DNA from 3 places in the Pseudomonas pergaminensis genome. Region 1 is predicted to be linked to each of the others. Evidence: predicted binding sites of a transcription regulator. Region 1 holds the regulator's gene; each other region holds the start of a gene.

Region 1 (6,184 bases):
GATGCGCAAACCATGGAGATCCACTACACCAAGCACCATCAGACGTACATCAACAACCTCAATGCGGCTGTCGAAGGCACTGAGTTTGCCGGATGGCCGGTGGAGAAACTGGTGTCCAGTGTGCAGCAACTGCCGGAAAAACTGCGTGCAGCCGTCATCAACCAGGGTGGCGGCCATGCCAACCACTCGTTGTTCTGGGCAGTGATGTCGCCCAAAGGTGGCGGCAAACCCGAAGGCGCGTTAGGCAAAGCCATTGATGAACAGTTGGGTGGCTTCGACAGTTTCAAAGAGGCCTTCACCAAGGCTGCATTGACCCGTTTCGGCAGCGGCTGGGCCTGGTTGAGTGTGACTCCGCAGAAGACCCTGGTGGTGGAAAGCAGTGGCAACCAGGACAGCCCACTGATGAACGGCAATACGCCGATTCTCGGTCTGGACGTCTGGGAACACGCCTACTACCTGCTGTACCAGAACCGTCGCCCGGAATACATCAATGCCTTCTACAGTGTTATCAACTGGCCAGAAGTCGCCGCGCGCTATCAGGCCGCCGTGGCCTGACATTCACCTTCATAACAAGATCTAAGGCCGACTATGGGCACTGAAACACTGGCGATCAGCAGCGGGCGAATGTTTCGTTATGCGTTTGGCTCGCTACTGCTATTGGCAGGTATTGCATTGCTGGTGGCCCACGGGCTGGCCTGGCTGGACCTGGAACCGCGTATTCTGCGTGCCCTACAGGGCGGCGCCATCTGTGCGCTCGGCACGGCCCTTGGCGCCGTGCCGGTGCTGGTCATCCGACGTATGCCGGTGGCGTTGAGCGATACATTGCTGGGCTTTGGCGCCGGGATGATGCTGGCGGCGACGGCGTTTTCGCTGATCGTGCCGGGCATTGCCGCGGCTGAAGGCCTGGGGCTCTCGCCCTGGGGGGCAAGTGGCCTGATCAGCTTTGGCATTATGCTGGGAGCATTCGGGCTGTATCTGGTTGACCGCAAGGTCTCCGGCGCTAGCCCGGAAATGCTGGTGGGCACGCCGGACAAACCGGTGATTCCACCGCGCATTTGGTTGTTCGTGTTTGCCATCATCGCCCATAACATCCCCGAAGGCATGGCGGTCGGCGTCTCCGCAGGCGGCGGTATGCCGGATGCAGACAGCCTGGCGATGGGCATTGCGTTGCAGGACGTGCCCGAAGGCCTGGTGATTGCGTTGGTGTTGGCCGGGGCAGGGATGTCGCGGGTCAAGGCGTTCCTGATCGGTGCGGCGTCAGGTCTGGTTGAGCCGGTGTTTGCGGTGCTCTGTGCCTGGCTGGTCAGCCTGGCCGAGGTATTGTTGCCGTTGGGTCTGGCCCTGGCCGCCGGCGCGATGCTGCTGGTGGTGACCCACGAGGTCATTCCCGAATCGCGGCGCAATGGTCACGAAAAGCTCGCCAGTTTGGGGTTGTGCATCGGGTTTTGCTTGATGATGGTGATGGACACGGCTTTGGGATAACGCCCGCTCCCTTGTAGGAGCCGGCTTGCCGGCGATCAATCCTTGAGACGTGCAGTGCGCTTGGCGACGCCTTCGCCGGCAAGCCGGGCTCCTACAGAGGGTTATTCGCCTTCGTCGAAGTAGTTGTTGATCAGCGCCACCAAGGCGTCCATCGCTTCCTGCTCCTGCTCACCTTCGGTCTTCAAGTGAATCTTGGTGCCCTTGCCCGCTGCCAGCATCATCATCGCCATGATGCTTTTGCCGTCGACCATCGATTCCGGTGAGCGCCCGGCGCGGATCTGACAGGGAAACTGCCCAGCCACACCCACGAATTTGGCGGAGGCCCGGGCGTGCAGGCCCAGCTTGTTGATGATTTCAATTTCCAGAGCGGGCATCGCGCAGGTGTTCCTTTCAGCTAAGGTCGCGGTGGCGGACCTGGACGTTCTTGAGGGTTTGTTGCAGCACCTGGCCCAGGCGCTCGGTCAGGTAGACGGAGCGGTGGTGGCCGCCGGTGCAGCCGATGGCGATGGTGACGTAGGCGCGGTTGCTGGCGGCGAAGCGTGGCAACCATTTGAGCAAGTAGCTGGAAATGTCCTGGAACATCTCCTCCACATCCGGCTGCGCTGCCAGGTAATCAGCCACGGGCTGATCCAGCCCGGACTGTTCGCGCAGTTCCGGCTTCCAGTAGGGGTTGGGCAGGCAGCGCACATCGAACACCAGGTCGGCGTCCACCGGCATGCCACGCTTGAACCCGAATGACTCAACAAGAAATGCCGTACCGGGCTCCGGCTGATTCAGCAGGCGCAGCTTGATGGCGTCGCGCAGCTGATACAGGTTGAGGCTGGTGGTATTGATCTTGAGGTCAGCGAGGTCAATGATCGGCCCCAGCAGCTTGGTTTCGTCTTCGATGGCTTCTGCCAGGGAACGGTGGGGGCTGCTGAGGGGGTGGCGTCGACGGGTTTCGGAGAAGCGCTTGAGCAAAGTCTCTTCGTCGGCGTCCAGGTAAAGCACATCGCAATGAATATGCTTGGCGCGCACTTCCTCGAGCAATTGCGGAAATCGCTCAAGGTGGCTGGGCAGGTTGCGGGCATCAATCGAAACGGCGACCAGGGGTTGCGCCAGTTCGGTGTGGATCAGCGCACGCTCCGCCAGTTCCGGCAGCAGGCCGGCGGGCAGGTTGTCGATGCAATAGAAACCGCTGTCCTCAAGAACATTGAGGGCGGTACTTTTACCCGAGCCAGAACGGCCGCTGACGATGATCAAACGCATGATTACTGCCCGTTCTGTTCATCCAGGACAACCTGGTACAGCGCCTCATTGCTACTGGCGCTACGCAGTTTGTCGCGTACTTCCTTGCGGTCGAGCATGCTGGCGATCTGCCTGAGCAGTTCCAAGTGTGCATCGGTGGCGGCTTGCGGGACCAGCAGAACGAACAGCAGGTCGACCGGGGCGCCGTCGATAGCGTCGAAATCGATGGGGGCTTCCAGGTGGAGCAGGGCGCTGACGGGTGTTTCGCAGCCTTTGAGGCGGCAATGAGGAATGGCGATGCCGTTACCAAAACCGGTAGAGCCGAGTTTTTCACGGGCAATCAGCGCATCGAACACATCCTGCATCTCCAGATCCGGCACTTCGCGCGCGATCAGGTTGGCAATTTGTTCGAGGGCTTTTTTCTTGCTGCCTCCCGGCACGTTCACGAGGGAACGGCCGGGGGTCAGGATGGTTTCAAGTCGGATCATGGGGGGAGAGTTAACGACCTGTACCTTGCATCAGGTGCAGATTCTTTTCCTTATGCTTTATGAGTTGGCGGTCCAGCTTGTCGTAGAGCGAGTCGATCGCCGCGTACATGTCTTCATGTTCTGCATTGGCGACGAGCTTCGCATTCGGTACGTGCAGGGTGGCCTCGATTTTCTGCTTGAGCTTATCGACCTCCATGATGACCTGCACATTGGTGATCTTGTCAAAATGCCCCGCCAGCTTGTTCAGCTTGCTTTCGGTGTATTCACGCAGGGGTTTGGTGACTTCCAGCTGGTGTCCACTGATGTTGACTTGCATACAGCTTCTCCTTCGTTGCCAGTGCATAAAGCGGCAGGTAGGAATACCTGCCACTGGAACGCTGTGGCCCGCCCGTCACATCAAACGCTTACGCTCGCTGGAAGGCGCGATCCCGAGGGACTCGCGGTACTTGGCGACGGTTCGACGGGCGACCTGAATGCCTTGTGCCTCCAGTAAACCAGCGATCTTACTGTCACTCAATGGCTTTTTCTGATTTTCCGCGGCAACCAGTTTTTTGATGATCGCGCGGATCGCCGTGGACGAGCATTCACCGCCTTCGGAGGTGCTGACGTGGCTGGAGAAAAAGTATTTCAGTTCATAAATACCCCGTGGGGTATGCATGAATTTCTGCGTGGTTACCCGTGAAATCGTCGACTCATGCATGCCAACCGCTTCGGCGATGTCATGCAGTACCAGCGGTTTCATCGCTTCGTCGCCGTATTCCAGAAAGCCGCGCTGGTGCTCGACGATTTGGGTGGCGACTTTCATCAGGGTTTCGTTGCGGCTTTGCAGGCTCTTGATGAACCAGCGGGCTTCCTGCAACTGGTTGCGCATGAAGGTGTTGTCGGCACTGGTATCGGCGCGCCGTACGAAGCCTGCGTATTGAGGGTTGACCCGCAGGCGCGGCACCGACTCCTGGTTCAGTTCCACCAGCCAGCGCTCGTTGTCCTTGCGCACGATGACATCGGGCACCACGTATTCGGCTTCGCTGGATTCGATTTGCGAGCCGGGACGCGGGTTGAGGCTCTGTACCAGCTCGATGACCTGGCGCAGGTCGTCTTCCTTGAGCTTCATGCGACGCATCAATTGGCTGTAGTCGCGGCTGCCCAGCAGGTCGATGTAATCGGTGACCAGACGCTGGGCCTCGGCGAGCCATGGGGTCTTGGCGGGTAGCTGGCGCAATTGCAGCAACAGGCATTCGCTGAGCGTGCGCGCGCCGATACCGGCAGGCTCGAACTGCTGGATGCGGTGCAGGACGGCTTCGATCTCGTCCAGCTCGATATCCAGTTCAGGGTCGAAGGCTTCAAGAATCTCTTCAAGCGTCTCGTCTAGATAACCCTGGTTGTTGATGCAGTCGATCAGCGTCACGGCGATCAGGCGATCGGTGTCCGACATCGGCGCAAGGTTCAGTTGCCACAGCAGGTGGCTCTGCAGGCTCTCGCCGGCGGAGGTGCGGGTGGTGAAGTCCCACTCGTCGTCATCGTTGCTGGGCAGGCTGCTGGCGCTGGTCTGGTAGACGTCTTCCCAGGCGGTATCGACCGGAAGCTCGTTGGGAATGCGCTCGTTCCATTCGCCTTCCTCAAGGTTGTCCACCGTAGGGGCGGTTTCCTGGTAGGAGGGTTCCTGCACGTCAGAATTGGGTTTTTGCTCGATGTTATCGGCCAGTGGGTCTGCGTTATCGAAGTCGTCGCCTTCTTCCTGGCGTTCGAGCATCGGATTGGACTCCAGGGCCTCCTGGATTTCCTGTTGCAGGTCCAGTGTCGACAATTGGAGCAGGCGGATGGCCTGTTGCAGCTGCGGTGTCATCGTCAGCTGCTGGCCCATTCTCAGGACTAGCGATGGTTTCATGGCAGGGGCTTAACACCTTATTCGCCGGCGCAATGCGCCATCCACGACAGGGCGCGTGAGCGCCAAACATAAGCAAATTATATGCCTGATGTCGGGGGCTTTGCCTAGAGCGCGGTAACAATAAAAATCCGGAGGTTTTCATTGACTCCCGCGCACCTTGGCAAACGGCCTTGACACCACGGTGTTTACAGGCGGAACTCGTGACCCAGGTACACTTCCTTGACCAATTCGTTGGCCAGGATAGTGGCGGAATCGCCTTCGGCAATCAGTTGGCCATCGTTGACGATATACGCGGTTTCGCAGATATCGAGCGTTTCACGGACGTTGTGGTCAGTGATCAGCACGCCAATGCCCTTGGCCTTGAGATGATGGATGATCTGCTTGATGTCGCCCACCGAGATCGGGTCGACGCCGGCAAACGGTTCGTCCAGCAGGATGAACTTGGGCGCGGTGGCCAGGGCGCGGGCGATTTCCACGCGGCGACGCTCACCACCGGACAGGCTCATGCCGAGGTTGTCGCGGATATGGTTGATGTGGAATTCCTGCAGCAGGCTTTCCAGCTCCTTGCGGCGGCCGTCACGGTCGAGTTCCTTGCGGGTCTCGAGGATGGCCATGATGTTATCGGCGACCGACAGTTTGCGGAAGATCGACGCTTCCTGCGGGAGATAGCCGATACCGGCGCGTGCGCGGCCGTGCATCGGCTGGTGGCTCACGTCCAGGTCGTCGATCAGGACGCGGCCCTGATCCGCCTGGACCAGGCCGACGATCATGTAGAAGCAGGTGGTCTTGCCGGCGCCGTTGGGGCCGAGCAAGCCGACGATCTGGCCGCTGTCGATCGACAGGCTGACGTCGCGCACGACCTGACGGCTTTTATAGGCCTTGGCCAGATGCTGGGCTTTCAGGGTTGCCATTACTCGGCCTTCTTCTTCGGCTGGATAACCATGTCGATGCGTGGACGAGGCGCGGTGACCTTGTTGCCATTGGCACGACCGGCGTTAGCGATCTGTTTCACGGTGTCATAGGTGATCTTCTCACCTTCCGTCGAGTTGCCATCGGGGCTGAGCACCTTGGCCTGGTCGATCAGGACGATGCGGTTCTGCTG
Region 2 (6,184 bases), 2.5 Mb from region 1:
ACGGCCTTCGAAGTGGACACCAAGTGGATCGTTGACGCTGCCAGCCGTCGCCAGAAATGGATCGACCAGGCTCAGTCGCTGAACCTGTACATCGCCGGCGCTTCGGGCAAGAAGCTGGACGTGACCTACCGCATGGCTTGGTACCGTGGCCTGAAAACCACTTACTACCTCCGCGCCCTGGCCGCGACCAGCACCGAGAAGTCGACCATCAACACCGGTAAGCTGAACGCTGTTTCCAGCGGCAACCACGGTGATGACTCGGTCCTCGCCGCTCCAGCCGGCCCGGCCCCAGTGCCAAAAGCCTGCGCGATCGACGAGCCGGATTGCGAAGCTTGCCAATAAGCTGAGCCCGCCTTGGGTTTAATCACCCAAGGCTGCAAAACCCCCGATATGCCTGCGGTGTATCGGGGGTTTTCTTTTGCCTGGAAAATGCACGGGATCTGCCTAGAACAGCACGGTTGCGGTACCCGACTGCGGCACGCCGCCTCGCCGCCCCCACAATTCAACGCGACCATCGATCACGGCCATCGAATGGCCGCCGTATTCCACAGTTCCCACCTTGCCGCTTCTCAATTCGGCATCCGTAGCCGACCTGTAGCGGCCCCTCAACCCAAGGCGATCCAGACCTTCACGGGAGTGTTCTCCATCATTGAGGCTGTTCATCGCGCCCATGAAACTGCGCCCTGCCGTGCCATCGTTGTCCTCCATCTGCGCCCGCTTGGCGCTCGCGGCATACATGAAGTTGGCATCCGTCATCATCGCCGGGTCATCCCCTTTGAATTGTGCATGCCGGGCCGCCTGCTTCACTTCCTCGTTGGTCAATGAAAGCTTGAAGCCATCGCGCATTGTCACGTCATAGCCGGTCGCTGTCGTCTTCACGTCTTTGAAGACATCGGTGGGCTTCTGGCCAAATTGCATCATTGCGGCTTTTATGGCGGAAACCGTGATGCAATTACCATCCGGCCCCTGGCTGAAGCCACTCCAGATATTGTCAGGCTTTTTGCCGGGGTTGCTGTTATCAGGTGTGTAGTTGAAGTGTTTTGCGCCCTCAGTAATCGGCTTGTTGCTCATGGACTCAGAGGGCCCGAAACCACTTCGGGGAACCCTAGGGCCGCCGCCACCACCACGCGGCAACGATGGAGCAGGTAACGGCGGAGCAGGTGACGGTGCATCGCCCTCATCCGGAAACCACTGCATCAACAGTTGCCTGAGAAACGCGCGAAGTGTCTCGTCAGCCTCCTCCATCATCTTTTTGAGGGCGTCCTTGAATGCCTCACCCCCCATTTTCTCGCGCAGCGCATTCAACTTGTCGCGCGTGTCCTGCATCGTTTGGTGCTTGCCGCTCTGCTGCGCATCGAACAGCTCGCCAAGCAACTGCTTGACCGCAGACACTTCAGTCACCGGCGCAACCGCAGGTGTCTCTCCACCGGCAAGGCCAGGCATATACCCCACACGACCGGTCCCCGGCCCGGACACTCCTGAATGCAACATACCCTTGCCCCTCTTGATTGGTGAGCCAGCCAGGCTCCGGTTCAATCAGTGGCAGAATGGCTACGCAGCGTTCCTTCCCAGGCCTCAAAGCGAGTAACCCGATGTGTCGAGGGCACTTTTCCTACGCCCACAAAAAAGCCCCTCTTACGAGGGGCTTCTTGTGCAGCGCTACCGCATCAGGTCATCTGAATGATGGTCTGCATGATGGTGCTCTGGGTGGAGATGGTCTTGGCGTTCGCCTGATAGTTGCTCTGGGCCTTGATCAGGTCCACCAGCTCGTTGGTCAGGTTGACGTTGGAGTTCTCCAGGGAGTTGGCCACGATCGAACCCAGGGTACCGGCTTGCGGGGTGTCGTAACCCGGCTGGCCGGAGGCGAAGGTCTCTCTCCAGGTAGTACCGCCGGCTGGCTGCAGGCCCTGCTCGTTGTTGAAGCTGGCCAGGGAGATCTGGCCGATGGCCTTGCTCTGCTGGTTGCTGAACGTGGCGAACAACACGCCGCTGCCGTCGATTTTCAGGCCGGTGATCTGGCCGGTGGCGTAGCCATCGGTGACCGGTGGGTTGCGGTAGGTGGCCGAGTTGTACTGGGTGATGTTGGCCATGTTGACGGCGATCCCTGCTGGGTTCGCATCCGCACCGTTGGCCTTCCACACACCGTTGGTCACGGTGCCAGGAACCCAACCGGTAATGGTCAGGGTCTTATCAGAGACACCACCGGTGACCACACTGGTGAGCTTGCCGGCGCCGTCAAAGGTCAAGGCCGATGGCACAGGTGGAGTCGATGGGGTGCCGGTTGGCGCCGAACCGTTGGGGTTGCGACCATCGATCAGGGTATAGGCATTCCACTTGTTACCGTCGGTTTTCACCAGGTACTGCACCATCGGGTGCGCGTTGCCCTGGGAATCGTACAAGGTGGTGCTGTACTGGGTGGTAAAGGTGCTGGTGTCGTTCGGGTTGAACGGCTTGGCCACCTGGTCGATCACCGGCTCCGAGGAGTTCAGGTTACTGGTGGAGTCCACTTTGGTGGAGGCCTTGGGCGGCAGGTTCGACAGGTTCAGTTGCAGGTCGGTCAGGCCGCCCTTGATGATCTTGCCATCGGCATCTGCCGCGTAGCCTTGCAGGCGCGAAGTGCCGGTGTTGTTGGTGATGTAGCCGTCTTTGTCGGCACGGAAGGCACCGCTGCGGGTGTACTCCAGCGAACCGTCGCTGCCCTTCTGCACGAAGAAGCCGCCACCCTGGATCGCCATGTCCAGGATACCGCCGCTGCCGTTGACGTCACCCTGGGTGAACTGCTGCGACACAGCCGCCAGGTTCACACCGTTGCCGATGCTGTTCTGGCCGGTGCCCAGCTTGGACGCGGCGTAGATGTCGGCGAATTCCGCACGGGACGACTTGAAGCCAGTGGTCGCGACGTTGGCGATGTTGTTGCCGGTCACGTCCAGTTGTTTGTTGGCCGCATAGAGGCCGCTAAGGCCGATGTTAAAAGACATGTTTCTCTCCCTCTGCCGTATTTAGCCGGCTCTATGTACCGATAGTCTGAATTTGCGACAGCTTGACGCTGCCCATGCCGCCCGCCAGGTTCAGCAGCATTTCGCCGCCGGTCTTGCTCAGGGTCACGCTCGTTACCGTCGCTGGCAGCGAAGTGGCCAGGGCAACGGAGTCGCCCTTGTCGTTCTTGGTGGTGGCGTTGAAGGTGTAGGTGCCCGCCGGGGCAACTTCGCCCTTGTCGTTCTTGCCATCCCAGATGAAGTTCTGGGTGCCGGCGCTCTGGGCCCCCATGTCGATGGTGCGCACCACGTTGCCGTCTTTGTCGGTGATCTTGACGGAGACGTTGCCCACCGCCGAGGTCACCGCCACCGAACCGGTCATGCTCTTGCTCGTATCAACCATGGCCTTGTCGGTCTGGATGATGATCGAGCGCCCGACCAGCGACGAGGCCTGCAACGCCTGCGACGAGCTGAAGTTGCTGGAGATCGCATTCACCGAGTCGTTCAGGGTGTTGATGCCTTCCAGGCTGCTGAACTGCGCCAACTGGGCCACGAACGCGCCGTTGTCTTGTGGCGACAGCGGGTTCTGGTTTTTCAGCTGGGTGACCAGCAGTTGCAGGAACGCATCTTTGCCCAACGCCTGCTTGCCCGTCGCAGCCTTGGAAGCGTCGCCGAGGCTACTGGCGTTGTCTGTCGCAGTCTTGACCTTCGAGTTGAAAAGGTCCTGGACCGGCGTGTTGTTTGACGTATCAACGATGGCCATTATTTGGCGCCCCTTATCACTGACCCAGGGTCAGGACCTTCTGCATCATGGTTTTGGCGGTGTTCATCATTTCCGCATTGGTCTGGAACGAGCGGCTGGCGGAAATCATGTCAGCCATTTCCTCGACCACGTTGACGTTCGGGTAGTACACGTAGCCTTTTTCGTTCGCCGCCGGGTGGTTAGGCTCGTAGCGAGCTTCCAGATTGCTCTGGTCCTCAACCACACCGAGTACCTGCACGCCCGAGCCGGCGGCGCCTTGATCCTGGAACAGCGAATCGCTGCCGCCGTTCTGGCCACCCTGGAACATGGTGGCGAACACCGGGTGACGGGCGCGGTAGGTCTGGTCGATGCTCGAAGACACGGTCTCGGCGTTGGCGATGTTACTGGCGACGGTGTTCAAACGCGTGGTCTGCGCGCTCATGCCACTGCCGGCAATATTGAAAACACTGGACAGGGACATGGCTTACTCTCCACGCAGGGCTGACATCAGCCCTTTGAATTTGCTGTTGAGCAGGGTGAAGCTGGCTTGAAAGTTTACCGAGTTCTCGGCGTAGGCCGATTGCTCCAGCTGGGCGTCGACGGTGTTCTGGTCGATCGACGGCTGCATCGGTGTGCGATACAGCAACGACTCGTCACCATTGCTCAGGCCTTGCGCTTCAATATGACGGCTGTTGGTCATGTTCAAGGCGAAGGTGCCGTTCTTGGTCTTGTCCTGCTGTGCGGCGAGCACGGCGGAAAAGTCCAGGTCCCGAGCCTTGTAGTTCGGGGTGTCGGCGTTGGCAATGTTGTTGGCCAGGACTTCGGCACGCTGGGCGCGGAAGCCCAGGGCTTGTTCGTGGATACCGAGCGCTTTATCGAAGCTGATGCTCATGGCGGAAACCTTTAAGGGCTGACCTGCTGTTCGTTAACAGGGTTATAGCAAGGTGTGTGCCAGTTTGTGGGAAGCCCGTATTTAAAGGGCTTGGGGGCGGATTGCCGGGCGGCAATGCCAGAAAAGCGGCAACGGGTTTCCGCGTGGTGCCAGTAAAGCGGCAATCCGGGTTGCCGCTATTGAAAGGTTTGCCGCAAAAACAAATGTGGGAGCGAGCTTGCTCGCGAATGCAGCCTGTCAGTTGATACATGCATCGACTGACACTGCGCTTTCGCGAGCAAGCCCGCTCCCACATTTTTTACCGCGTACGACTTACTTAGCCTGGTAAATGATCCCAGGGCTGCACTGCACCATCTGGTAATGGTCCGGCAAACCGTTCAGCGCTTCGGAAGCACCGAGGAACAGGTAGCCACCACGCTTGAGCGTGCCGTGGATGCGCAACAGGATGTCTTTCTTCACCTCGGCCGAGAAATAGATCAGCACGTTGCGGCAGAACACCATGTCGAACTTGCCCAGGCTGGCGTAGCTGTCGAGCAGGTTGAAGGAGCGGAACTCCACACGGCTCTTGATCGGCGCCTTGACCGCCCAACGCCCCGCCCCTTTCGGGTCGAAGTAGCGTTGCAGGCGTTCCTGGGACAAGCCACGACCCAGTGCCAGGCTGTCGTACTCGCCGGTCTTGCAGTTGGTGAGCATGGTGCCGGACAGGTCAGTGGCCACGATTTGCGCCCCAGCCTTCAACTGGCCCATGTTGGTCCGCTCGAACTCATCGATCGACATCGAAATCGAGTACGGTTCCTGCCCCGAGGAACAGGCCGCCGACCAGATGCGCAGGCGCTGGCCCGGGCTGGCCTTGATGGCTTCCGGGAGCACTTTGCTCTTGAGCACTTCAAACGGATAGGTGTCGCGAAACCACAGGGTTTCGTTGGTGGTCATGGCATCGACCACCATTTCCTTGAGCCCGCTGCGCGGCTGCCCCTGGATGCGCTGGACCAGCTCACCCAACGACTTGATGCCCTGCTGCTCCATCAGTTTGTTGAGACGGCTGGATACCAGGTACTGCTTGTTTTCACCGAGCAATATGCCACAGGCTTTTTCCAGGAAGACCCGGAACTGTTCGAAATCCAAATTACCCGTAGACAATGATACCGCCTCTTAAATCGTGTGACCGCCAGGGGGAAATCCCCCTAGCCGTGATCTGCTGCCTTGATCCGGTCGACAACCCGGGATGCGAGGTCATCAGGACGGAATTTGGCCAGGAAGTCATCGGCACCGACTTTCTTGACCATCGCCTGGTTGAATACACCCGACAACGAAGTATGCAGGATGATATGCAGTTTTTGCATGCGTGGATCGTTACGTATCTCGGCCGTGAGGGTGTAGCCGTCCATTTCCGGCATCTCGATGTCGGAGATCATCATCAAGAATTCTTCTTCCGGTTTCTTGCCGTCATCCACCAGCTTACGCAGGTAATCCAACGCCTGGCGACCATCATTGAGGGCCACCACTTCCACGCCGACGGTTTGCAGGCAACGGGTCACCTGTTTACGCGCCACCGAGGAGTCGTCCACCGTCAAT
Region 3 (6,184 bases), 2.8 Mb from region 1:
TCGATAAGGTCGCGCATTCCGGTTGCATCAATGCCGCACCGAACATTCGCTACCTGCAATCGCCCTATGCGTTGTTCAACGGCGACCTGCTGCTGGCCGCCTACACACCGTCCGGCGATATGCACGTGCTGCTCGGCGACTTTACCGGCCATGGCTTGCCGGCGGCGGTGGGCGCCATGCCCCTGGCGGAAGTGTTCTATGGCATGACCGCCAAGGGTTACGGCCTGGCACAGACCCTGCGCGAGATGAACGCCAAGCTCAAGCGCATCCTGCCGGTGGACATGTTCTGCTGCGCCACCCTGTTGTGCCTGAGCACGCAGCGGCGCGTGGTGGAAGTGTGGAACGGCGGCATGCCCGAAGGCTATGTGCATGAAGTCGCCAGCGGCAAGCGTACACCGCTGGCGTCGCGGCATTTGCCGTTGGGGGTGTTGTCGGCCGAAGCATTTGATGACCGCACCGAAGTCTGGCCGATGGCGTTGGGTGACCGGGTGTTCCTGCTGTCTGATGGTGTGTTGGATACCGCCGATGCCAATGATCAGCTGTTCGGCGCCGAACGCTTGCAGCAGGTATTCGCTGCCAACCGTGAGCCGGATCGTCTGTTTGAAGACATTGAACAGGCCTTGGCGGCGTTTCGGGGTGAGGCGCGAGATGACGTGAGCATGGTGGAGATCACCCTGCAAGCGGGCCAGCAACTGCGTGCCAGCGGGCCGTTGTATGCTGACAGCGGCCAGTCGTGCCCGCTGGACTGGTCGGTGAGTTTTGAATTCCGCGCAGAGACCTTGAAGCGTTACAACCCATTGCCGTACTTGCTGCAATTGTTGCTGGAGATCCATGGCCTGCGGGAGCAGAGCGGGGCGCTCTACAGCGTGATGGCCGAGTTGTATTCCAATGCCCTGGAACACGGGGTGTTGGGCCTGGATTCGCGGCTCAAGCGCGATGCCCAGGGGTTTGCCGAGTATTACCGCCAGCGCAATGACCGCCTGGTGCAGCTCAACAGCGGCTACATACGCGTGCATGTGCAAGTGCTGCCGACCGCGGCGGGCGGCCGCATGACCCTGCGCGTCGAGGACAGCGGGCCTGGTTTTGACGTGGAACAGGTGCTGGCGCGGCCGCTGGATATTGACCGTCTGTCTGGCCGGGGTTTGAGCCTGGTGCGTCAGTTGAGCAGCGATGTACGCTGGTCTGATGGCGGGCGCAGTGTCTGCGTGGAGTTTTGCTGGGAGGCTCTGGCATAATCCGCCGATTCTTGATCAAGGAGCGAGCAAGTGGTTGATCTACATCTGGACCCGGAGGTGTTGTCGGGTCTGCAGGAAGTCATGGAAGGCGAGTATCCCAAGTTGCTTGATACCTTTCTCGATGATTCCCAGAAGCGCGTCGAAGCGTTGCGCAAGGCCAGGGATGATGCGAAGGCGTTGGGGCGCATTGCGCATAGCTTCAAGGGGAGCAGTGGGAACCTTGGGGCGGTGAGGTTGGCGCAGTTGTGTCAGCGGTTGGAGGTTGAGTCCGTTGGGCCTGTGGTTGGGGATCTGGGGGAGTTGGTGGATCAGATTGATCGGGAGTTTGCGTTGGTGAAGCCGTTGTATGAGACGGAGCGGCAGCGGTTTCAGATCTGATTGAGTACATATCCGTTATTTAGGTAACGGCGGGTATTGGTTCCGCCCTTACGGCGGCTCACTTTTGAAAAGCGCAAAAGTAAGCAAAACGCTCTTGCCCCAACACTCGGCACCTCGCTTAGGCTCGGTGTGCCCTCACTCCGGCTTTGGAGCGTGGGCCGCCGCGATGGGCCATCCTTGGCCCAGCGCGGCTAACCCGGCGTCCTGCCGGGTTACCCACGCTCCAAAGCCTGCGTTCGGCCAGCGTGTTTGACGGGGCGCCTAAGATCAAGATCAAGAGCGACTCGCTTCGCATCGTGGATACGCGGTCCATTGTAGGAGCCGGCTTGCCGGCGAAAAACGTGAGATCGCCGCGTTTATCCAGATGTACCCCCATCATCGTTAACGACCATCGCCGGCAAGCCGGCTCCTACAGGACCGCGTTGGCTTTTGCCTTTGCTTCACACCACTCAAGCCGGCTGTCAGGCCGCTGTGCTTTTGCTTTTGATTTTGATCTTAGGCGCCCCGTCAAACACGCTGGCCGGAATCTGACAGGGATTTGGGGGGTAAACCGGCAGGGATGCCGGTTTAGCCGCCCCGCGCCATGGATGGCGCGTGGCGGCGGCCCCACAAATCACTGTCGGATTACGGGCATACCGAGCCTAGGCGAGGTACCGAGTGTTGGGGCAAGAGCCTTTTGGTTACTTTTGGGCTCTTTTCAAAAGTGACCCGCCGTAAGGGCGGAACCAATATCAGCCGTTACCTAAAAAACGGATATGTACTCAATAAAACCAACCGCCCCCAAACCTGGCCCGACTCTTGCTCTACCTCCCAATACTGCATCCCCGACCCCCATGCAGTGGAGACCTTTACCTATGCCAGTCGCCCCGAATTCGCTCCTTCAGGCTGCCCCCGCGGCCAAGCCTAAAGCGCCCGCCGCCAATCCACCGGCAGTGGCTGCGGACCCACGGGACAAGGGCCCTGGCTTCGCTCAAGTGTTCGCCAACCAGGCTTCCAAACCCACGGCCAAGGCCGACGACAATTCGCCCAAGCCCACCGCCGGCAAGTCTTCCGACGCCAGTGCCAAGCCAGCGGCAAGCAGCGACAAACCTGCCGCCAGCACGCCAGCGGTTGCCGATAGCGGCAATACCTTGCCTGCCAAGCCACCGGCCAACACCGACGACAGTGCCAGCAAGGACGACGACGCGCCTGCCGACCCATCCCTGGTACAGCAGCCCCCGACAGACCCGGTGGTCGATCCGGCACTGATTGCCACCGTCACCCCGGTGGCCGTGCCAGTGCCGGTTGAAACCCCAGCGCCTGTCACCACCGCCAAGGACGACAAAACCCAGCCGGTGGTGGCAGCGCCGGTCGCCGCGACCGAGGAGGCCAAGCCGGCCTTCGATCCGGAGGCCGATCCCCTCGACGCTATGCCGACCGTGCGCCTGGCGATGGAGCAGGGTGGCCACGTGTCGGCCAGCAGCCAGGCCTCGGCCAAAACCGCGCCGGCACCGACCCAGGATCAGCCGACCGCCGCGCAGAACTTCGCCGCTGGCCTGGCCAATATGGTTGACCAACAAGCCACCAAGGACAGCACCGACCAGGGCGGCGACAAGGCCTTCAGCGGGCTGATCGACGACGGCCTCAAGGACCTGAAGAATGCCAGCAGCGACACCCGTGTCGATGACTTCGCCAACCGCCTGGCCGCGTTGACGCAAGCGGCCACGCCGAAAACCGCCAATGCCTTGCCGCCGGTGACCAATGCGCCGTTGGCCATGCACCAGAGCGGCTGGACCGACGAAATCGTCAACCGTGTGATGTACCTGTCCAGCGCCAACCTCAAGTCGGCCGAGATCCAGTTGCAGCCGGCTGAACTCGGTCGCTTGGATATCAAGGTCAACATGACCGCCGACCAACAGGCCCAGGTCAATTTCATGAGCGCCCACCCGGTGGTGCGTGAAGCGTTGGAAAGCCAATCCGGCCGCCTGCGGGAGATGTTCGCCCAGCAGGGCATGGGCCAGGTGGACGTCAACGTCTCCGACCAGTCCCGTGGCCAGGAACAGCAGCAACAACAGGCCCAGACCCGTGGCGTGAGCAGCAGCGGCGGACGTGGCGGTGATAATGGCGACAGCGGCAATCATATTGATGTAGCTGAAGCGGTGACGCCCGTGACCTCAACCGTGATCGGTTCCAGCGCGGTCGACTACTACGCCTGATTCAAGCCTTGCACAGGCCCAGATGTGGGGGCGGGCTTGCTCGCGAATGCGGTGGATCAGTCAGCACTTCTATCGCTGACCTAGCGCTTTCGCGAGCAAGCCCGCTCCCACAGGGATCAGTTGCAAGGCAGATTGCAGGGTGTTCTTCCCAATCTGCCAGACAACTCTGGCATAACACTTGCTCTTGCCATTCCGTAGATCTATGAATCCCCGAATAGTGACGGATTATTGGCATGGCGAAGAGCGACGACGCAGCAAAAGCACCCGCAGGCAAAGGTAAGCTCAAGCTTATCCTGCTGATAGTCCTGGGCCTGCTCCTGGCCATCGGCGCGTCGGTGGGTGGCACCTGGTACATCATGCACAGCAGTGCAAGCAAACCGGCACCCGCCGCCGAAACCGCCACTAACGTCAAGCAACCGGCAATCTTCGAGCCGATGCTCCCGGCCTTTGTCGCCAACTTCAATCAGAACGGTCGTCAGCGCTACCTGCAAGTGAGCATCACCTTGCTGGCCCGCAACGCGTCGGACCTGGACGCCCTCAAGGTGCACATGCCAGTGATCCGCAACAACCTGGTGATGCTGTTCTCCAGCCAGAGCTTCGACACACTCGCCACCCCGGTGGGCCAGGAAATGCTGCGCCAGAAGGTCACGGCCAGCGTGCAGGAAGTGGCCCAGAAGGAACTCGGCAAAGTCGTGGTCGAGCAGGCGCTCTTCACTAACTTCGTATTGCAGTAGGATCACGACATGGCCGTGCAAGACCTGCTGTCCCAGGATGAAATCGACGCGCTGCTGCATGGCGTCGACGATGGTCTGGTACAGACCGAAATGGCTGCCGAGCCCGGCAGCGTCAAAAGTTATGACCTCACCAGCCAGGATCGTATCGTCCGTGGACGCATGCCGACCCTGGAGATGATCAATGAGCGTTTTGCCCGCTACACCCGGATCAGCATGTTCAACATGCTGCGCCGCTCGGCGGACGTGGCGGTAGGCGGCGTGCAGGTGATGAAGTTCGGCGAGTACGTGCACTCGCTGTACGTGCCCACCAGCCTCAACCTGGTCAAGATCAAGCCGCTGCGCGGCACCGCGCTGTTCATCCTCGACGCCAAGCTGGTGTTCAAGCTGGTGGACAACTTCTTTGGTGGCGACGGCCGCCACGCCAAGATCGAAGGGCGTGAATTCACCCCGACCGAGCTGCGCGTGGTGCGCATGGTGCTGGAGCAGGCCTTCATCGACTTGAAGGAAGCCTGGCAGGCGATCATGGAAGTCAATTTCGAGTACATCAACTCGGAAGTGAACCCGGCCATGGCCAACATCGTCGGCCCCAGCGAGGCCATTGTGGTGTCGACCTTCCACATCGAACTCGATGGCGGTGGTGGCGACCTGCACGTGACCATGCCGTACTCGATGATCGAACCGGTGCGCGAGATGCTCGACGCCGGTTTCCAGTCCGACCTGGACGACCAGGATGAACGCTGGGTCAAGGCCCTGCGCGAAGACCTGCTGGACGTCGACGTGCCCCTGAGCGCCACCGTGGCCCGTCGCCAGTTGCGTTTGCGCGATATTTTGCACATGCAGCCGGGGGATGTGATTCCCGTCGAACTGCCGGAAGAAATGATCATGCGCGCCAACGGCGTGCCGTCGTTCAAGGTCAAGCTCGGCTCTCACAAAGGCAACCTGGCGTTGCAAGTGATTGAACCGATCAACCGTCGCTGATCCACATTAATTTCTGCTCCGCCGAGGACATGTAATGGCTACCGAACACGAAAACACTTCCGCCGAAGACCAGGCACTGGCTGACGAATGGGCGGCAGCCCTGGAAGAAACCGGCGATGTTGGCCAGGACGATATCGATGCGCTGTTGGCCGCTGACGCTGCCACCGCGCCGGCCGGCAACCGCCTGCCGATGGAAGAATTCGGCAGCGTGCCGAAAAACAACGACCCGGTGACCCTCGACGGCCCGAACCTGGATGTGATCCTCGACATCCCGGTGTCGATTTCCATGGAAGTGGGCAGCACCGAAATCAACATCCGCAACCTGCTGCAACTCAACCAGGGTTCGGTGATCGAGCTGGACCGCCTGGCCGGTGAGCCGCTGGACGTGCTGGTCAACGGTACCCTGATCGCCCACGGCGAAGTGGTGGTGGTCAACGAGAAGTTTGGCATCCGCCTGACGGACGTGATCAGCCCAAGCGAACGCATCAAGAAGTTGCGCTGATATGAAGTATTCGATGGCGGGACTGTTTCTGGCGCTGCCATTGAGCGCCCTCGCGGCTGAGCCGGTCGCGCAAGCGGCTGCGACGGCAGCGCCGGTGGTGAGCAGCGGCATCGGCGGGCAACTGACCCAGCTGGTACTGGGCCTGTTGCTGGTGGTGGGTTT

Evidence for each region. Region 1 encodes sigma-54, which starts transcription at its own class of promoters, with help from an activator protein. Its sites were predicted from a motif close to ANTGGCATNNANNTTGCTNT; they were not measured.
Region 2: flgB (flagellar basal body rod protein FlgB) is a predicted target of sigma-54. The motif match lies at 4,654-4,673, and genes of this name have one in related genera.
Region 3: KUA23_RS21670 (flagellar hook-length control protein FliK) is a predicted target of sigma-54. The motif match lies at 2,399-2,418, and genes of this name have one in related genera.

What each region holds. Positions count from the first base shown of each region.
Region 1 is NZ_CP078013.2:1,028,811-1,034,994, forward strand. Features, by position in the region: gene KUA23_RS04620 (superoxide dismutase) at 1-555, shown strand, start outside; gene KUA23_RS04625 (ZIP family metal transporter) at 589-1,482, shown strand; gene KUA23_RS04630 (HPr family phosphocarrier protein) at 1,584-1,856, opposite strand; gene rapZ (RNase adapter RapZ) at 1,873-2,730, opposite strand; gene ptsN (PTS IIA-like nitrogen regulatory protein PtsN) at 2,733-3,197, opposite strand; gene hpf (ribosome hibernation-promoting factor, HPF/YfiA family) at 3,208-3,513, opposite strand; gene KUA23_RS04650 (RNA polymerase factor sigma-54) at 3,589-5,082, opposite strand; gene lptB (LPS export ABC transporter ATP-binding protein) at 5,268-5,993, opposite strand; gene lptA (lipopolysaccharide transport periplasmic protein LptA) at 5,993-6,184, opposite strand, start outside.
Region 2 is NZ_CP078013.2:5,099,003-5,105,186, forward strand. Features, by position in the region: gene KUA23_RS23085 (ribonucleoside-diphosphate reductase subunit alpha) at 1-342, shown strand, start outside; gene KUA23_RS23090 (hypothetical protein) at 445-1,443, opposite strand; gene flgE (flagellar hook protein FlgE) at 1,668-2,978, opposite strand; gene flgD (flagellar hook assembly protein FlgD) at 3,010-3,738, opposite strand; gene flgC (flagellar basal body rod protein FlgC) at 3,755-4,198, opposite strand; gene flgB (flagellar basal body rod protein FlgB) at 4,202-4,609, opposite strand; gene cheR (protein-glutamate O-methyltransferase CheR) at 4,922-5,749, opposite strand; gene KUA23_RS23120 (chemotaxis protein CheV) at 5,794-6,184, opposite strand, start outside.
Region 3 is NZ_CP078013.2:4,793,003-4,799,186, reverse strand. Features, by position in the region: gene KUA23_RS21680 (ATP-binding SpoIIE family protein phosphatase) at 1-1,235, shown strand, start outside; gene KUA23_RS21675 (Hpt domain-containing protein) at 1,266-1,613, shown strand; gene KUA23_RS21670 (flagellar hook-length control protein FliK) at 2,468-3,808, shown strand; gene fliL (flagellar basal body-associated protein FliL) at 4,042-4,542, shown strand; gene fliM (flagellar motor switch protein FliM) at 4,552-5,520, shown strand; gene fliN (flagellar motor switch protein FliN) at 5,555-6,022, shown strand; gene fliO (flagellar biosynthetic protein FliO) at 6,024-6,184, shown strand, end outside.